Regions from separate parts of the Cupriavidus sp. UYPR2.512 genome, predicted to be linked through region 4. Evidence: predicted binding sites of a transcription regulator. Region 4 holds the regulator's gene; each other region holds the start of a gene.
The links. Region 4 encodes FNR, which switches genes on or off when oxygen is low (the NO sensors DNR and NnrR bind a similar motif). Its sites were predicted from a motif close to TTGATNNNNATCAA; they were not measured.
Positions count from the first base shown of each region.

Region 1 (4,801 bases), on a different contig from region 4:
CGGCGAAGCCGCTGCCACCGCCGTCAGCTTTGCCAAGGTGCAGGAAGTGGTGAATGCCCGCTGCGTGCAATGCCACGCCCAGCAGCCGAAGATGATGCCGACCGCAGCCAAGGGCATCAAGCTCGACACCGCGGAAGACATCAAGGCCCACGCCCAGCTGATCTATCAGCAGGCCGTGCAGCAGAAGGCGATGCCGCTGGGCAACGTGACGCAGATCACCGACGACGAGCGCGCCCTGCTGGGGCAGTGGTTCGAAGGCGGCGCCAAGACCACCAACTAAGGGTGGCCTGATCTGAAATGCATCAGGGCCGGCGCGTGCAGCCGGCCCGCGAAATCCGAGCATCGGTGATCGACGGTCCGGAGGGTTGTGCAGTTGGCAACCGTCAGTACCGGACCGGCGAGGGTTTGAACGGGGCCTTGTGCCCCGTTTTTTTTGGCGACTTATCCGCCGATATTCAGCAACGCCAGCACCCCCAGCACCAGGAAGATCCCCGCCGCGATCTTGTGCACCAGCCCGATCGGCATCTTGTTGGCAAACTTGTCGCCAAGCAGGACCGCCGGTGCATTGGCGACCATCATGCCGAAGGTCGTGCCGGCCACCACGGGAATCACCGCATCGCTGAAGCGCGCGGCCAGCGCCACGGTGGCGATCTGGGTCTTGTCGCCCATCTCGGCAAAGAAAAAGGCCACGATGGTGGTGCCGAGGATGCCGAGGGCGCCCTTGACCGGCTTGGCCTGTTCGGCGTCGTCGAGTTTGTCGGGGATCAGCATCCATCCCGCCATCGCGATAAAGCCCAGGCCCAGGATCCAGCGCAGCAGGCTTTCGCCCAGCACATGCGTGATCCAGCCGCCGAGCGCGCCGGCAAAGCCGTGATTGAACAGTGTGGCGATCAGGATGCCGAGGATGATGGGAACGGGCTTGCGGTAGCGCGCGGCCAGCACCAGCGACAGCAGCTGCGTCTTGTCGCCCATTTCAGCGAGGGCGACGATGCCTGTGGAGACGAGGAAGGCTTCCATATTGGTCTTGTGGGGTAACCGGGCCGCAATGCATCGCGAGATGCCAATGACGCACACCTTTCCCGGCCCGGCCAGAAAGGTATGGTCATCGGTCTCGCCAGGCTGGACGCTGCCGGGGCCGTATCAGTACGGCCAGGCGGGTCCGGAGCTGCGCACGCCATAACCGCAAGCGGTCAAGTCTGTTGACGTACGCCCCTGTCTCCCGGAGTCCGCATTGCGCGGCGCGGTGAGGGCAGGGCGGCTACTCCCCAATGGAAGCGGCGATTATACCGGCAGCGGCGGCAAGCGTCCACCTGCCGCCCGCCACAAGGGCTGCACCCTCAGGCCGGTACAGGCGCGTTGTCGCTGGTCTGCCGGCCGCGGAAATCGGTCCAGCACAGCGCCTTGAAGTCATAGAGCTTGCAGCGGCGCGCGGTGTCGAAATACCAGCGCCAGGAGAAGTTCTCGATGATGATGCGGCCCGGCAGTGCGTGTTCCAGCAGTGCCTGGGCGCGCTTGAGACGGTACAGCGGCACGCTCATGTCGACGTGGTGCGCGGTGTGTTCCATGATGTGGTGCAGCGCCGCGCCGATGCCGTGGCGGAAGCGCAGATGCACGGTGGTCGAGACAAAGGGCTGCGCCTTGGCCCACATCGCCTTGGTGTCGTACCAGGCGACGCTGGTGTGGGTGTGGTGCACATACAGCACGAAGCCGACGGTGACGTTCCACACCAGGAAGGGCAGCACGAAGCCGGCGCCGATGAGCATCCAGACGGACTGGTCCGTGGCCAGCGCAAGGCCGGCCAGCGCGCCGGTCCAGGCGAGCCCGAAACCGGCCACCAGCACACAGTCGCCAGTGAAGATCGGGCGGCGCGTGGCCATCTGGCGCTTGCTGGGGAAGAACATCTTGCACCACCAGATCTCCACCAGGTAGTACAGGCCAGGGCCGAAGCCGGTGCGGTAGATGCGCTCCATCACGCGGCGCCAGCGCGGCAGCGCGTTGAATTCTTCCAGCGAGTAGGGCGCCCAGACGAAGTCGAAGCCCTTCAGGTTCGTGTAGCCGTGGTGCACCACGTTGTGGCCGACTTCCCACAGGCTGTACGGCGTCAGCGAGGGCAGGAAGGTGAGCCGGCCCAGCCACTTGTTCAGGCCGCGGCGCGGGGTCAGGCTCTGGTGGCAGGCATCGTGGCCGATGATAAACAGGCGCGCGATCAACAACCCGGCCAGCACGCCCAATGCCAGCTTGGCGGCCCAGTGCGGCGCGAGCACCACGCCGGCCAGCACGGCGCCGAACAGCAGGTAGTCGAAAGCGAACAGCATCAGCGCGCGCGGCGTGCTTTGCTGGCCGAGCGGGATCAGCCAGCCGCGGATGATCTTGCGCGAGGGCAGCGGCGCGTCTGGCGCGATCGGTTCCGGCAAGGGCGCGCCATGCGGGGCGCGCGCGCGCGCAGGGATAGCGTGCCCGGGGGCAGGATCAGCGGATTGATAAGCAGTCATGCAAAACCTTCTGATTGCGGTCGATGTGTGTCGGTGCGCGGCTAGTCAGGACGGCCGCGGCGGAACCGCAAGATTAGAAGGCTTTGTCGGAGACAGTCTTGACGGTCGTCAAGCCGGTGGGACGGGGTAAGCGGTAAAAGCGCGCCCGCCGCGTGACGGCGGGCGGCTGCAAGCGGAGAGTGACGGATCAGGCGGCCGGCACGTGGGCGGCCTCGCCCATCACATAGACGCTGTCGATGACGCGGTCGTCGCCCAGCATGGCAAAGGCGAACAGTTCTTCTTCCAGCGTTTCCGAGCGGTTGCTGCGGCGGGCGATCAGCGGCGTGGCCTTGGGGTCCAGCACGATGAAGTCGGCCTCGCAGCCTTCGCCGAAGCTGCCGACGCGGTCAGTCCAGCCCAGTGCCTCGGCCGCGGCGCGGGTGGCCAGGTAGAACATGCGCAGGGCGGTCAGGTAGTAGCCGCCCATGCGCGCCACCTTGTGCGCCGCGTTCATGGTGCGGAACATCGAGAACGAGGTGCCGCCACCGACGTCGGTGGCCAGCGTCACGTTCAGGCGGTGGGCGTCGGACTGGTGGAAGTCATAGAAGCCGCTGCCCAGGAACAGGTTGGAGGTGGGGCAGTGCGCCACCGCGGCGCCGCTGTCGGCCAGGCGCCGGCGGTCGTCCTGGTCCAGGTAGATGGCGTGGCCGTACATCGCGCCCGGGCGCAGCAGGCCGTAGCGGTCGTACACGTCCAGGTAGCTGCGCGCGTCCGGGAACAGCTCGGCCACCCATTTGACCTCGTCGCGGTTCTCGGCCACGTGGGTCTGGATGAAAGCGTCCGGGTAGGCGCGCGCCAGTTCGCCGCAGGCGGCCAGTTGCGCCTCGGTCGAGGTCGGGGCAAAGCGCGGCGTGATGGCGTAGGCCAGGCGTCCCTTGTTATGCCAGCGCGACAGCAGGTCGGCGGAGTCCCGGGCGCCGGTCTCGGCGGTATCGCGCAGGAATTCCGGGCAATTGCGGTCCATCATCACCTTGCCCGTGACCATGCGCAGGTTGCGCGCCTCGCTTTCGGCAAAGAGGGCCTCGGCCGAGGCTTTGTGCACCGTGCTCCAGACCACCGCGCTGGTGGTGCCGTTGCGCAGCAGTTCCTCGGTGAAGAAGCCGGCCACGCCGCGTGCGTAGTCGGGGTCGGCGAAGCGGCGCTCTTCGGGGAAGGTGTAGGTGTCGAGCCAGTGCAGCAGGCCCGGCGACGGCGACGCGATCATGTCGGTCTGCGGGTAGTGCACGTGGGTGTCGATAAAGCCGGGCACGATCAGCTTGCCGCGGTGGTCGACGATCTCGGCCTCAGCCGGGATGCGCGCGGCCAGCTGCGTATAGTCGCCGGCGGCGGCGATGCGCCCGTTGGTGACGATCAGCACCCCGTCGTCCCAATACTGATACGCGTCCTCATGGAATTGCGGATCGCGCAGGAAATGCAGCACGCGGCCGCGAATGGCACGGGTGAGGGAGTCAGTCTTGGGGTTGGTCGTCATGGTTTGTCTCTTGTGGCCGGCCCGCGCGGAACCGCAGGGTTCAAGCAGCAGGCCGGGCTATTGGCATGCGCCGCGCTCAGGCCGCCGGGGCCGTTGCGGGCGGGGACTTGGGCGGGCTCGACCAGAAGTGGTCGACTTCCGCCAGGAATTCAGCCTTCTGCATGGCAGGCAGGAAGGCCGCTTCAAAGCTGTTGCGGGCAAGCTTGTGGGCATCGGCCGCGTCCAGCGGCAGCGCGTCGAAGGTGGCTTCCCAGTTGGCGTTCATATAGCCGCCGAAGTAGGCCGGATCGTCCGAATGCAGCGTGATCACCACGCCGGCATCGAGCATGCGCTTGAGCGGGTGGTCACGCAGGTCCGGGTAGACCTTGAGCTTGACGTTCGACAGCGGGCACACGGTCAGCGCCACGCGCTCGCGCGCCAGGCGTTCCACCAGCGCGGGGTCGTCGATGGCGCGCACGCCGTGGTCGATGCGCTGCGCCTTGAGGATGTCGAGGGCGTCGGTGACGTATTGCGCCGGGCCTTCCTCGCCCGCATGGGCGACCAGGTGCAGGCCCAGCTCGCGCGCCTTGGCGAACACGCGCGCGAACTTCTCGGGCGGGTTGCCTTGCTCGGACGAGTCCAGGCCCACGCCGACAAAGCGGTCCCGGTAGGGCAGCGCCGCTTCCAGCGTGGCGAAGGCGTCTTCCTCCGGCAAATGGCGCAGGAAGCACAGGATCAGGCTGCTGGAGAAGTCATACTCGGTACGCGCCTGCGCCAGGGCATCGGCGATGCCGTCGATCACCACGCCGATGGGCACGCC
Region 1 covers NZ_KB903151.1:37,303-42,103, forward strand. Annotated here, with positions in the region: gene A3A5_RS0124665 (urate hydroxylase PuuD) at 1-280, shown strand, start outside; gene A3A5_RS0124670 (TMEM165/GDT1 family protein) at 442-1,017, opposite strand; yybP-ykoY riboswitch at 1,083-1,285, opposite strand; gene A3A5_RS0124675 (fatty acid desaturase) at 1,338-2,492, opposite strand; gene guaD (guanine deaminase) at 2,680-4,002, opposite strand; gene A3A5_RS0124685 (adenosine deaminase) at 4,079-4,801, opposite strand, start outside.
Region 1: A3A5_RS0124675 (fatty acid desaturase) is a predicted target of FNR. The motif match lies at 2,591-2,604, and genes of this name have one in related genera.

Region 2 (4,801 bases), on a different contig from region 4:
CCAGTGCCGACTGGGCAATGACCAGCGACAGGCCCAAGGCCGCCGCGAGCACATGGAGCAAGCCTCCAAGGGCGGTGCCGAAGCATGAAGCCAGGCCCTCGGATCGGCCGCCAGCCACCGTTCGTGCAACGACATAGGCGATGGCCGGGCCGGGGGTGATGGCGAGAACGATGGCAGCGATCAGGAAGGGGACGAATGACATGGTGTGGTGTTCGTCAATGGTGAGGCAAAGCTGAGCGCGGGCCGGGGCCAGTCATTCACGGGTTGCAAGAGGGCAATTCAACCAGCCTTGCGCATGGACTGCGCAAGTTCGCCATGCCCCCGAGCCTCCAGGGTGTCGGCGGCACTGAAGCGGTCCCGCAACGCCCTGTTCTGGCTGAGCTTGACCTTGCCCACCAGCGAAGTGATGGCGATCTCGATGCCCACGATGTTGCGCAGCATGCTGTCGATGTACTCTGGTGCGGAGTCCCCCATCTTCCAGGGCCTGGGTTCGACCGCCTCGTGCCGCCGTGTCAGACGCGCAACGAGGCGGCGGACGAAACGCTCGTCGTCCTGCACGGTGATCGTGCCGTGCGCGTGCACTACCTCGTAGTTCCAGGTCGGCACCTGGCGGTGCGCCTCATGCTTGCTCGGGTACCAGTTGGGCGAGACATAGGCCTCGGCGCCCCGGAAGACGACCATGACCGGCGAGCCGGTGGGGCAACGCTGCCAGAGTGGGTTCGCGCGGGCCACGTGGGCAGTGAGCACGCCGTGGGTTCCCTCGCCGGGATCGAACTCGAACGGGATGTGGTCGGCATCCAGTCCGGCGCTGCCTTGCGTAATCAGCATCCCCAGCGGGTGCTTGTGGATGATGCGGCTCAGTTCCTCTGGACGGTTTTCAGCAAAGTGGGCAGGAATGTACATGGCGCGGAATCGGAAGCGATGGAATATTCGATACTCTCGCCGACAACTGGCACAATCAGAAGGTCCAGTTTTCGGGATTCTTTATGGACCAGTCACGCCAGCCAGCCGGTAACCGGCCCGGAGCCACGGGCGCGGGACGCCGCATCTACGATCTTCTGCGTGCCCAGATCGCGGACGGCACACTGCCGCCGGGCGCCCGGGCGCCGTCCACGCGAGCGCTGGCGTCCGAGTTGGGGGTATCGCGTACCACCGTCACCGCCGCCTATGAACAACTGGCGGCCGAGGGCTTCCTCGTCACGGCGGTGGGGCGGGCGGCCCGAATTGCCAGCCCGTTGGCGGCACCGGCACCCGCCGGGATGACCGCAGGCCGGCGCGCCAGGTCCGCCCCAACCCTGTCCGAATTCGGGCGCCGCGTGGCGGGGCTCGGCTTGCCAGCACCGCTGCAGGCTGAACCGGTTCGCTTCGACTTCCTGTATGGGGCGGTGGCTTCCCGGGACTTTCCAACGTTGGCTTGGCGGCGTGCCTACCAGGCTGAGCTGCTGCGTCAGCAAAACAGCCTGTCCTACGCCCCGCCCGAAGGTGAGGCATCGCTGCGACGCGCCCTCCAGGGCTATTTGCGACGTGCCCGGGGACTGGCCTGCGAGGCCGAACAGGTTTTGGTGGTACATGGCTCGCAGCAGGCCATCGACCTGTGCGCACGGCTGCTGCTGGATGCCGGCGATGCCTTTGCCTTCGAAGACCCTGGCTACCTGATGGCAAGGCGCTGCTTCGAAGCCACCGGCGCCAGGTGCCAGGCCACGCCAGTGGACGGGCATGGCCTGGATACTGCCAGCCTTCCCCAGGACGATCGTGTCCGCCTGGTGTACGTGACCCCATCGCACCAGTTCCCGCTAGGGGGCGTGCTGCCGATCGGCCGGCGCCTGGACCTGCTGCATTGGGCGCAGCGCCACGATGCCTGGATCATCGAAGACGACTACGACGGGGAGTTCCGCTACGGCCAGCGCCCGATCGACACGCTGCGCTCGATCGACACCGACGGCCGCGTGATCTACGTCGGCACGTTCTCTAAGGCGCTGTCCCCGCAACTGCGGCTCGGCTACCTGGTGCTGCCGCCCGAACTGGTGCCGGTGTTCCGGCAGGCCAAGCGGCTGGCTGACCGCCATGCGCCCGTGCTGGAGCAGCGCGTGCTGGCAGCGCTGATCGAAAGCGGTGCCTACGAACGCCATGTGCGGCGCACGCGCCGGGAAAACGAGCGCCGGCGAGCGGCCTTGCTGGATGGCGTCGCACGCCACCTGCCAGGGGACGCCGAAGTCTGCGGTACGGCGGCGGGGCTGCATGTGGTGCTGTGGTTGCCGTCGCTGCGGCCTCAGGACGAGACAGCGCTGGTGGCCGCTGCGCGCAGCAAGGATGTGGGGGTCTACCCGGTATCACCGTTGTTTGCAGGGGCTCGGTCTCAGGGACCGTATCGGGCGGCCGGGTTGGTGCTGGGTTATGCGAGTTTGACGGTGGAGCAGATTCAGCGGGGGATGCAGATTTTAGGGGCGGTGATTGCGGTGATGAAGCGGGGTGTTTCCCCGCCGGGTTCTCAGGGCCAGGCTGACAACGGGTTTCAGGCAGGTTGACAACTTGATGCCATGGCTGCCGATAGGACGTGTGCTGCGTCGCCAGCCAGTCTATGCTTTCGCTTCCGCATCGATCTGTTGGCGCAACGTTGAGAATCGCTCTTCTACATTGGCTCCAAATAGTGGATCGGAACTGGCCGGATCAGTGGCGGCTATCTCTGCCCAGTCCTCTTCAGTCAGGAGCTGAGCGGCCCGCGGCATGACCTGCTTTTCCTCGGTGAAGAGATGATTGCGATAGTAGACCAAGTACATGGCCGCAGCGGCTTCCAGAGCCGTTCTGGACGTGACGATCTCATTTTCTGCTTCGTGAAGACGGTTGAGCAGTTCTTCGCCGACCGTGGCAATCACACGGTGTTCTTGCAGGAGCCGGCTCAAAACAATCCGCATGCCCGGCTCTCGATCGACGATTAGCGCGTACGCGACATCCTCGCGAGGGTGGTGCACAAGATCGCCATACTTGCGCAGGTAACCGATGATGGTGCCCATCAACCCGTAGTTTGGCGGTTCTTCCCGGTGAAAGGCGCTTACCTGCTGTTCCAGCAGGTCGAGTAATCTGGCGAAATGGATATGGTCGGTATGCCAGACAGCAAGTGGGTTGGCCATGGAGTCCTCCTGTGAGGCGGGTCAGGTAGACCCTTGAGTCCGGACTTGTATCGCACTCCCGGCGCCTCATAATCACAATAGGCCGCCTTTGCCGGGTGAGATTGACGTAGATCAAAATGCCGGTTCACGCTTCGGATCTCGCAGGTGACGAAGGACGGATCTGGCCTTTCCGCTCTTGCGTGGTCATCTGGTCCCAACGCCCAGCCCGGGTAGCGCTCTCATGCCCCGGGGCGGGGGCTTCGCGGGAAGATCATGCTGTGGCAATGGTTCCTTACCTTGTCGTCTGCAGGGGTCGCATGTCGATGGCGGGCTGCTTGCACGATGCGCGCGCGGCCAGTGCGAAGAACAGTGCCGAAGCGATAGCCAGCACATCCGTGGCCAGCAGTACGCGGGTCAGCGGCGCAGTGGTGCCATTTGCGATCAGATGGTCTGCCGCGGCGCCCACGGCCACGGTGCCAATGGCGATCGCGAAGACATTGATGCACAGCATCGTGAAGCCAGAGACTGTCGAGCGCATCTTCTGCGGCGTCATGCCCGCGAGCGCCGCATTGGCTGGGCCGTAAAGCGCCAGCGGCAGGAAGAAGCCCACGCACATGCCGATGTAGCACCAAAAGTGCCGGCCAGCAGGAAGCTGCAGCCGATGCCCAGGGGAATGCCCATGAAGAACAAGCCCATCGCCGTGCCGCGCCGCTTCTCGGAGAACAACTCGGCCAGCAAGCCCACCGCCGCTGGCACCAGCGCAGCTTCGCCGCTGGCAACGAACAAGCGTGCGATCGCCATTTGCTCGAAGGTCTGTGCATGGCCAGAGGCCCAGGTGCAGATGCTCCAGATCAGCACGCCGGCCGCGATGATCCGCGTCCGGCTGAAGCGATCCGCGAGCGTGCCCATGAACATCGCCATGACGCCGAAGCTCAGCACCCAGACCGCGCCGACCAGAAATCCGTATTGCGCATTGTTGATCGCCAGATCCTTGATGATTTGCGGCGAGAATCCCAGCAGCACGTTACGGTCGATGTGCGCGAGAAGATGGATCGTCAACAGCGTCGCCAGAACGGCAGAGGGGCTTTTCTTCCAGAACATCAGATGTCTCCAGAGCACAGGGCCATTGGGTGCGGGCCGGACGGAATTCGGTTCGCTGCCGCAGTCCGTCCGGGACTCGCCGGCTTACGCGGCCTTGCGCAAAGGAACACCGCGCTGCGCTGGCACACGGTTGGGCACCATGCCCAAGGCTTTCAGCGTCTCGTCGGTGGATTTCCAGTGGGTGCCGATCTGGTAGATGCGGCGGGCATCTTCGCCAGTGGCGATGTCGCGGTTGAGTTCGCGCGCAATGCGCACCATCTTCTCGATCTGTTGCACCGAGGTCGCGCGTTCCCGGTCGGGGCCGAACAGTGTGTCCTCGATGCCGACGCGCACATGCAGGCCCAATGCAATGGCCATGGTGTTCATTGGCACCACGTTGCGGTTCAGGGTTTCCAGCGTGAGCACCGCACCATCTGGCGTGCGTCGGGCAAACTCGAGCATGTCGGCCGGGTGCAGGCCTGAAGCGCCGCCGCCTATGGCCACGTAATTCAGGTTCAGCGGACCTTGGTACAGCCCCCTGCGGATCAGGCGCTCGAGCGTTTCCAGTTGCGCCAGATTGCCAAGCATGAATTGAGGCTGAATACCATTAGCCA
Region 2 covers NZ_KB902852.1:290,086-294,886, forward strand. Annotated here, with positions in the region: gene A3A5_RS0101315 (LysE family translocator) at 1-202, opposite strand, end outside; gene A3A5_RS0101320 (FMN-binding negative transcriptional regulator) at 280-903, opposite strand; gene A3A5_RS0101325 (PLP-dependent aminotransferase family protein) at 987-2,525, shown strand; gene A3A5_RS0101330 (hemerythrin domain-containing protein) at 2,577-3,128, opposite strand; gene A3A5_RS44345 (hypothetical protein) at 3,400-3,717, opposite strand; gene A3A5_RS37485 (MFS transporter) at 3,657-4,208, opposite strand; gene A3A5_RS0101340 (3-keto-5-aminohexanoate cleavage protein) at 4,293-4,801, opposite strand, start outside.
Region 2: A3A5_RS0101330 (hemerythrin domain-containing protein) is a predicted target of FNR. The motif match lies at 3,230-3,243, and genes of this name have one in related genera.

Region 3 (4,801 bases), on a different contig from region 4:
CGTCAAGCCTTCGCTCGCGCTTAATACGAACCTGCACAGCAAGCTGCCGGACAACGTGATCCAGGTGCTGCTGCACGGCATGCCTGCCCCACCCAACAGCGAACTGGGTGCGATGCCGGCCTATGCCGACACGCTCGACAACCAGCAGATCGCGCAGCTCGCGCAGTACCTGCGCGCGCGCTTTGCGCCCGACAAACCCGCCTGGCAGGGCCTGGAGAACACCGTCGCGCGCCTGCGCGCGATGCCTGCCCATTAAGACCAAGGAATGACCGCGAGGCCGGCTCGCCGCGCCTTCCGCATCCACGCTAACCGCACATACGCCGTGCCTGGCAAGGCGCTTCGCCACCGGCCGGCAGACGTGCGCCCCAAACGCCGGCCGCATGCGCGCCACGCGCGGGAAAACCCCGAGGAGGGAAATCGCAATTCGGCCTTGCCCGCCAGTTTCATGTAGCTTACGCTGAACGATCATGTAGTGTGCACTACATGAGTGCCGCGTGACGCGCAGCGGTGCCTCCCCCGCACAAGGACGGCGTGCCGCAAGCGGCGAACGAGACCATAACTACAAGATTGGCCCTATACATCACCGGAAGCGCTGGCCCGAGGCTTGCATAGTCCACCGTCATGCCAACCGGGAGGCCGGGCCTGGACCAACCAAGGGTAGACAACAAGGAGTGACTATGTCGCATCAGTACCAGGAAGTTGTTGCGAGCGTGCTGCCGGGTTAGTTCGAGCCTCGCCAAGATGGAGTAGTCACCACGTTTCGTTGCAACCCGGTGCCGTTGCATCACGCAGTCATTGCGTACCGTAGTCTGGCCCTGCTTCGATAAACGTGTGCTTCCGAGTTCAAGAACCAGCCTATAAAGACAGGTAGACAACATGTCGTCATCCATTTCATCCATGACAACAACGGCAATCCCAGAAGCAACGCTAGGCTCGGCCCCACAGCCAGGCGCGCGGGGAGCGTCGTCTCAAACCATCACGATCGAGCAAGGCATCCGCGCGGCCGGAGTCGGCCGGTTCCAGTATCGGCTCTTTGTCATCTTCGGCCTGGTCTGGCTCGCCGACGCGATGCAGGTGCTGTCGATCGGCTTCACCGCGCCGTCGATCGCGGCGACGTTTGGCATTCCCGTACCGACGGCCTTGCAGACCGGGACGATGTTCTTTGTCGGCATGCTGATCGGCGCTTTCGTGTTCGGCCGGCTGGCTGACAGGATCGGCCGCCGGCCCGTGCTGATGATGGCGGTGGTCATCGACGCCATCTGCGGTGTCGCTTCCGCTTTCGCACCGGACTTCCAGTGGCTGCTGCTGCTGCGCTTCCTGACCGGCATCGGCGTCGGCGGCACGCTGCCCGTCGACTACACCATGATGGCCGAGTTCCTGCCCTCGGACCGGCGCGGCCGCTGGCTGGTCCTGCTGGAGTCGTTCTGGGCCGTTGGCACGATCCTGCTCGCCATTCTTGCGCTGATCGCCGTGTCGCGAGGCGATGGTGCCTGGCGGCTGATCTTCCTCGTCACGGGCATCCCCGCCCTGGTCGGCGTGGTTTTCCGGTTCTTTGTACCCGAGTCTCCGCTCTACCTGAACAAATCGGGGCGCTCAGCCGAGGCACGCGCGGTGCTGCAGCGTGTCGCCACCGCCAATCGCGTATCCGTGGAAATTGGCAAGCTGGAGCCCCAGCCGATGGAGCGCAAGTCGGTCTTTGCGCTCTTCGCGCCCGGATGCCGGCGCCGCACCATCTGCCTGCTTGCCGCCTGGGCGCTTATCTCGATCGCCTACTACGGCGTCTTCGTTTATCTGCCGGTCAAGCTGGCGGGCCAGGGCTTTGGCTTCATGCGTGGCCAGGTCTTCCTGATCGTGCTCGCGCTGGTGCAGCTTCCCGGGTTCGCGCTGGCCGCGCACGGCGTCGAGCGCTGGGGCCGCAAGCCGACCCTGATCGGCTTCCTGCTGCTCAGCGCGGCAGGTTGCATGCTCTACAGCCTGGGCCAGTCCCCTGCGCTCGTGGTCGGCTCGACCCTGCTGATGAGCTTCTCGCTCCTCGGTACCTGGGGCGCTCTCTACGCCTTCACGCCCGAGGTGTACCCGACCGACCTGCGCGCCAGCGGGATGGGCACTGCCGGCGCGATGGCGCGCTTTGGCGGCCTCTTCGCACCGTCCATCATCGCACCGATCATGGCCAGCCAGTTCACCCTTGCCCTGGCGCTGCTTTCGTCATTTCTTGCCGTGGCGGCGGTCGCCATCTACATGGTGGATATCGAGTCGAAGAATCGCGCGCTTGACTAACACAAGGCGCCGTCGGCCGGCCCCGGCAGTTCAGGGGGCCCGCCGACAGCGCTGCCATGGGGCAGGTATCGAAAGCGAAGCCACAGGCAGGGCGGCCCGCTTCCATTACAATCCGGCTGCAACGGCGCGGCGCGCCGATCCACCCGATCTCGCCGCCCGCTTCACCTGCTTGCCCCTATCCCGCCGAGCCCTCGCCGCCAGCCATGAAACAAGATCCGCGCTTTCCCAACCTGTTCATCCTCGACCACCCGCTGATCCAGCACAAGCTCTCGCACCTGCGCGACAAGGAGACGTCGACGCGCACCTTCCGCGAACTGCTGCGCGAGATCACGCTGCTGATGGGCTATGAGATCACCCGCAACCTGCCGTTGACCACGCGCCGCATCGAAACGCCGCTGGTAGCGCTGGAAGCGCCAGTGATCGCCGGCAAGAAGCTGACCATCGTGCCGGTGCTGCGCGCGGGCGTGGGCATGAGCGACGGCCTGGTCGAGCTGATCCCTTCGGCGCGCATCGGCCATATCGGCGTGTACCGTGACGAGCAGCACCGCCCGGTGGAATACCTGGTGCGGCTGCCCGACCTGGAAGACCGCAGCTTCATCCTGTGCGACCCGATGGTGGCCACGGGCTACTCCGCCGCGCACGCGGTTGAGGTGCTCAAGCGCCGCGGTGTCAAGGACGAAGCCATCACCTTCGTTGCGCTGGTGGCAGCCCCCGAGGGCGTGGAAGTGTTCCAGAAGGCGCATCCGGGGGTGAAGCTGTTCGTCGCCTCGCTGGACAGCCACCTGGACGGCGACGCCTATATCGTGCCGGGCCTGGGCGATGCGGGCGACCGCCTGTTCGGCACCAAGAACTGAGCGGTGCGGCGGCGGGCTGGCCTGGCTCTTGACCGGCCTCAATAGTCCGCGCCACAGGGCTCCCTACACTGGCGGCAAGCGCCGGCGAGACCTCGCCGGCCGCCATCGCCAACGCAAAGGGAGCCAAGCATGGAAGCCTTCAAGATCCTGATCAGTACCAGCACCGGCCTGATGAGCCTGGGCGTGATCGTCTTCATCATCGGCATGGGGTGGTTCTTTGCGCGGATGTTCGCGCGCAAGATGCGCGAGGATGGGGAAGCGGCCAAGGCGCGGGAGACGGCACAAGCGGCGCAACGCCGCTGACCAGCTCAGGGCGGCCCCCGGTGCCGCCCGTCCCTTCCTGTTTTTTCTACTTCTTCTTGCCAAGCAGGCTGCCAAGCACGCCGCGGATCAGTTCGCGGCCGACCTGCGACCCCACCGTGCGCGCGGCCGACTTGGCCATCGACTCCAGGATCGAATCGCCGCGGCCGGTCTTGCCGGTGCCCTTGGTCAGGGTGCCGAAGATCTCGCCGGCCGTGCCGAGCCAGCCGCTGTCCTGTTCGCCCGCCGGCTGGCCGGCCGGCGCGCCGCCGCCCTTGCCATTGCCGTTGGCCACCGTCGGCACGTTGCCGCGCAGCTTCTCATAGGCGGATTCGCGGTCAACGGTCTTCTCGTAAGTGCCCGCCACCAGCGAACTGGCGATCAGTTGCTTGCGCTCTTCCTCGGTCGCCGGGCCGATGCGGCTTCCGGGGGGCAGCACCCAGGCGCGTTCGGTCACGCAGGGCGTGCCCTTGGCGTCCAGGAACGACACCAGCGCCTCGCCCACGCCCAGTTCACTGATGGCGGTTTCCAGGTCCAGCCCGGGGTTGGCGCGCATGGTGGTGGCCGCCACCTTGACCGCCTTCTGGTCCCGCGGGGTAAAGGCGCGCAGCGCATGCTGCACGCGGTTGCCCAGCTGACCCAGCACGGTGTCGGGGATGTCGGTCGGGTTCTGCGTGACGAAGTACACGCCCACGCCCTTGGAGCGCACCAGCCGCACCACCTGCTCGATCTTGTCGAGCAGCGCCTTGGGCGCATCGTTGAACAGCAGGTGGGCCTCGTCGAAGAAGAACACCAGCTTGGGCTTGTCCAGGTCGCCGGCCTCGGGCAGCTTCTCGAACAGCTCGGACAGCATCCACAGCAGGAAGGTGGCGTACAGCCGCGGCGCGTTCATCAGCTTGTCGGCGGCCAGGATATTGACCACGCCCTGGCCGTTCTCGGTCTGGATGAAATCTTCCAGGTTCAGCATCGGCTCGCCGAAGAAGACATCCCCACCCTGCGATTCCAGCGCGATCAGCCCGCGCTGGATGGCGCCGATCGAGGCGGCCGAGATATTGCCGTATTCGGTGGTGAACTGCCCGGCGTTGTCGCCGACATACTGCAGCATGGCGCGCAGGTCCTTGGCGTCGAGCAGCAGCAGGCCGTTGGCGTCGGCAATGCGGAACACCAGGTTCAGCACGCCCTGCTGGGTATCGTTCAGCTCCAGCATGCGCGACAGCAGCAGCGGGCCCATGTGCGAGACCGTGGCGCGCACCGGGTGGCCCTTCTCGCCGAACACATCCCACAGCGTGGTCGGGCACGCGCCCCATACCGGCTCGGGCAGGTTCAGGTCGGCCAGCCGCTGCTTGAGCTTGTCGGACGGCTGGCCGGCT
Region 3 covers NZ_KB903075.1:66,392-71,192, forward strand. Annotated here, with positions in the region: gene A3A5_RS0120440 (c-type cytochrome) at 1-256, shown strand, start outside; gene A3A5_RS0120450 (MFS transporter) at 877-2,277, shown strand; gene upp (uracil phosphoribosyltransferase) at 2,481-3,131, shown strand; gene A3A5_RS41960 (DUF3149 domain-containing protein) at 3,261-3,434, shown strand; gene A3A5_RS0120465 (helicase HerA-like C-terminal domain-containing protein) at 3,481-4,801, opposite strand, start outside.
Region 3: A3A5_RS41960 (DUF3149 domain-containing protein) is a predicted target of FNR. The motif match lies at 3,160-3,173, and genes of this name have one in related genera.

Region 4 (4,801 bases):
GCAAGGGCAACCAGGCGCTCGGTGCGCCCAACCTGTCGGACAACGTGTGGCTGTATGGCAGCTCGGAAGGCAGCATCGTCGACGCCATCCTGAAGGGTCACAACAACCACATGCCCGCGCATGAGGAGATCCTGACGCCTGAACGCATCCGCATGCTGACGGCCTATGTCTGGGGTTTGTCGAACACCGGGGGCGGAGCCGGGCAATGATCGACGACTCATGTGAGCGGGCGCTGGTGGCTCGCGGGAGAGCATGTCCATGAATGCACCCGGGACCGAAGAAATGGCCCGGGCGGCCGACCTGCAACGGTCGGCCGCTGCGCCGGGCGAGACCTCTGACGAAACGCTCTACGAGGTCCGCCGCAAGATCTACCCGCGCTCGGTGACGGGTGCCTTCTCCAGCTGGCGGGTCTGGCTGGTGATCCTGACCCAGCTGATCTACTACGGCACGCCCTGGCTCCAATGGAATGGCCGCCAGGCCGTGCTGTTTGACCTTGGCGCGCGCAAGTTCTACATTTTCGGGCTGGTGCTGTGGCCGCAGGACGTCATCTACCTGGCGGTGCTGCTGGTGATCTCGGCGCTGGCGCTGTTCCTGTTCACGGCGATCGCGGGACGGCTGTTCTGCGGCTATGCCTGTCCGCAGACGGTCTACACCGAGATCTTCATGTGGATCGAGCGACGGGTCGAAGGCGATCGCATCGCCCGCATCCGGCTCGATGGCGATCCGTGGAGCCTGCGCAAGCTCCGTCTCAAGGCGACCAAGCATTTCCTGTGGGTGCTGATTGCGCTCTGGACCGGCTTTACCTTCATCGGCTATTTCGCGCCGATCCGCGGGCTGGGCGGCGAGGTGCTCAGCCTGTCGCTGGGGCCGTGGCAGTCGTTCTGGATGCTGTTCTACGCGTTCGCCACCTGGGGCAATGCGGGCTTCATGCGCGAACAGGTGTGCAAGTACATGTGTCCGTATGCGCGCTTCCAGAGCGTGATGGTGGATCGCGATACCTATGTCGTGACCTACGACGTCGGCCGCGGCGAGCCGCGCGGCAGCCGATCGCGCAAGACCGACCACCACAAGACGGGGCTTGGTGACTGCGTCAACTGCAGCATCTGCGTGCAGGTGTGCCCGACGGGCATCGATATCCGCGACGGCCTCCAGTACGAGTGCATTGGCTGCGGCGCCTGCATCGACGCCTGCAACCAGGTCATGGACAAGATGGACTACCCGCGCGGCCTGATCCGGTACACCTCGGAAAACGCGATGCGCAAGGCCTTGTCCGCGGCGGCATCGCGCAAGCGCCTGCTGCGTCCGCGCGTCATCATCTATTCCGTGATCTGGGTGGTGCTGCTGGCCGGCTTCATGGCGTCGATCGCGCTGCGCACGCCGCTGAAGGTCGACATCATCCGCGACCGTGGTGCGCTCGGCCGTGAAGTGGAAGGCCGCTGGATCGAGAACGTCTATCGCCTGCAGCTGATCAACACCACCGAAGCGCCGATGAAGATCACCGTGCGCGCCGACAGCGACGAGCTGAAGAACCTGAAGGTGGAGTACGACAAGCAGGCCGAATCGCTGGCGCCGACGTCCAACCGGTTGCTGCCGATCCGGATCCGCGTGCCGATCGAGGCCGCGGCGCAGGGCACGCACAGGATCGACGTGACCGTGACGAGCGAGGGCACGGAGCGGGGGCATGCCGAAATCCGGCAATCCACCAGTTTCATCGTTCCGCGCGATTTGTGAAGCTAGGCAGGCGTAGACGTAGTCGTCAAGATGAAGGGGGCAAGATGAGTCAGCAAGGCAATCCGTGGTGGAAGGAGCCGTGGCCGTGGCTGTTGATGAGCGGCCCGCTGGTTGCGATGGTGGCATGCGGCGTGACGATCTGGCTGGCATCCACGCATCCGGACATGCCGGTGCAGGGTGCAACGCGCCATGGCCTGGTCGTGGAGAAGGCCGATGCCGCGCCGCCCAGGGCTGCTGCAGCGAGGCAGCCATGAGGTTGCGCTGGCTGATGTGGGTACTCTGGCCGGCGTTCCTGATGGCTGGGTTTGCGACCGCAACGGTGTTTTCGGTGGTGGATCCCGGTGACCTGAATTTCTTCGGCCAGCCGATCGAAGCGTCCCGCGAATCGGTCTACACCGTCGGCTTCCTGATGGCCTGGGCGTTCTGCGCGTTGTCCAGCGGACTGACGCTCTACACCATGCCAACGCGGCTCAGCGATACCGACGAACTGGAATGAGCGGACTGGCGTGAGGTCTGCGCTGCCATGGCCGGATGCGGCACTGGCAGCGCTTGGCCGCTTAGCAGGAGCGGGTGTAGAGTTGCTTGATGCCGTCGATGTCCACCAGCTTGACGTGGCGCTGGCGAATCTGGATCAGGCCGGCTTCGGCAAAGCGAGAGAACAGGCGGCTGACGGTTTCGAGCTTCAGGCCCAGGTAGCTGCCGATCTCTTCCCGGCTCATGCGCATCACGAACTCGGACGCCGAATAGCCGCGCGCCGACAGGCGCTCAGAGAGATTGATCAGGAAGGCAGCAAGGCGTTCCTCGGCACGCATTGAGCCCAAGGTCACGAGCATCAGCTGGTCGTGCGTGATTTCCTTGCCCATCAGGCGCAGGAACTGCTGCTGCAGCGACGGCAGGTCTGACGACAGCGTCTGCAGTTCGCTCATCCGGACCACGCAGACTTCGGTATCTTCCAGCGCGACGGCATCGGAGGCGTGCTGCATCTCGCCCAGCCCGTCGAGACCGACGATTTCGCCAGGCAGATGGAAGCCGGTAATCTGCGAGCGGCCGTCTTCAGTGGTGACGTGGGTCTTGAGCGTGCCAAAGCGCACGGCATAGACCGCGGTGAGCGGATCGCCCATGCGATACAGGGTTTCACCCTTGTGCACGCGGATGCGTTCCTGCACCAGCGTGTCCATCTTGGCGAGGTCTTGCTGCGACATGCCAACCGGAAGGCACAACTGCCCCATCGCACAGGTGGAGCAGCGGGGTGACATCTCGGTAATGGGAATGGAGGTAAGCAATTGGAACCTGCTAGAAATGGCAGCGAGGGCGCGATTGGGACATTTTACCGTGCGATGTGATGTGGTAGGGAGTGAGAATTGACATTTGGCGTGCTGATCAGCGTTTTTCTGCTGGCTTTGCTGGGCGGGGTCCACTGCGCCGCCATGTGCGGCGGCGTGGCGCTGGCCGTGGAGCAACGCCGCGGCGCGACGGCGACGATCAGCTTGGTGCCCAGCCGCGCCGCCTGGCTGGGCGAGCTGCTGACAATGCACGTGGGCCGGATTTCGACCTACATGCTGCTTGGTGCCGCGCTCGGCGCGGTCGGCGCCTCGGCGTGGAAGCAGGACTACCTGCCGGTGCAGCGCTGGCTGTTTGGCGCGGGCAGTGTCATGCTGCTGTGGTCGGGCTGGCGGTTGCTGCGCGGCAACACCTTTACCGTCAACTGGCTGGAGCGGCTGGCGGCGCATGCCGGCGCCGCGGTGGCGCGGCGGCTGGACGGCCTGGCAGGTGGCATGCCAGCCTTCATGCGGGCGCGCGGCGGCCTGGCGCGGCGCTATGGCGTGGGCCTGGCATGGGGCCTGGTGCCCTGCGGCATGGTCTATGGGGCGCTTACACTGGCGCTGCTGGCGGGCAACGCGGCGTCTGGGGCACTCGTGATGGGCGTGTTCGGGCTCGGCACACTGCCCAACCTGCTGGTGCTTTCCGGCCTGTCGGGCTACTTGCGTACGCTGTCGCGACGTCGCGGCATGCGCCTGGGGGCCGGCCTGGCGGTGATGGCATTCGGCGCCCTTGGCATTGCCCGAGCGGTGCTGCTGCCACATTCGCTGGCCGAGCATGGGTTCTGCCTGGTGTTCTGAGGCGCCGGCGACACCCGGGCAACGGATGATGGTTGCAGGCGGAGGCGGGAATGCCATACAATCGCCAACATTGCGGTATCGCGCGGTGTAATATGAGCCGCGGTAAGCAGCGGGCGAGCAGCGCCAGGCGGCCTTCATACCAGAAGGCGCGTTCAGGGCAGGGGAAGCGGAAGGTTTTCGATGCCCGTCCCGTCCCCACAGTCCATCCGGTTCAAAAGATCTGGTTCAAAAGTCCGGCTGGCACTGCGGTGTTGGCGATGCCGGCCTTGCTCCCGATACCCGTTTTTCTTGCGTCCGAGGCCTTCAGTTCGCTGACAGCGACGTCCGATGTGCGGACGCGCTACGCAAGAGGTTCGCTGGCCGGCCCATAACGGCATGCGAACGATCTTCTGCCGGAACGGCAACTCGATGCAAAGATAGGGAAGTGCACGGCTTGGATGCAGCAGGTATCCGGCTAGCTGCGCAATGAGATGGCGGTGGCTTTCGCACCGCTGTATCCAAAATCTCCGGTGCCCCGGATTCGTCCGGGAGCAGGTGCAAAGACAGGCTGCACACCATCAACATGAATACCCAAGAGGCGAAGATCGTCCTCGAGACGGCGCTGATCTGCGCGCAGGAACCGTTGCGCGTCAACGATCTGCGGCGGCTGTTTGACGACGACGTCGGCGCAGACACCATCCGCGTGCTGCTTGAGGAACTGCGCCAGGACTGGCGGCCGCGCGGCGTGGAACTGGTGGCCCTGGCCAGCGGCTGGCGCTTCCAGAGCCGCCCGGAAATGCGTGAATACCTCGATCGTCTGAATCCTGAAAAGCCGCCAAAATATTCGCGCGCCGTGATGGAAACGCTGGCAATCATTGCCTACCGGCAGCCGGTGACCCGCGGCGATATCGAGGAAATCCGCGGCGTGACGGTCGGCACGGAAGTCGTCAAGAAGCTTGAGGACCGCAGCT
Region 4 covers NZ_KB902853.1:92,757-97,557, reverse strand. Annotated here, with positions in the region: gene ccoP (cytochrome-c oxidase, cbb3-type subunit III) at 1-209, shown strand, start outside; gene ccoG (cytochrome c oxidase accessory protein CcoG) at 259-1,731, shown strand; gene A3A5_RS0103130 (membrane protein) at 1,776-1,985, shown strand; gene A3A5_RS0103125 (hypothetical protein) at 1,982-2,227, shown strand; gene fnr (fumarate/nitrate reduction transcriptional regulator Fnr) at 2,289-3,014, opposite strand; gene A3A5_RS0103115 (sulfite exporter TauE/SafE family protein) at 3,093-3,851, shown strand; gene scpB (SMC-Scp complex subunit ScpB) at 4,414-4,801, shown strand, end outside.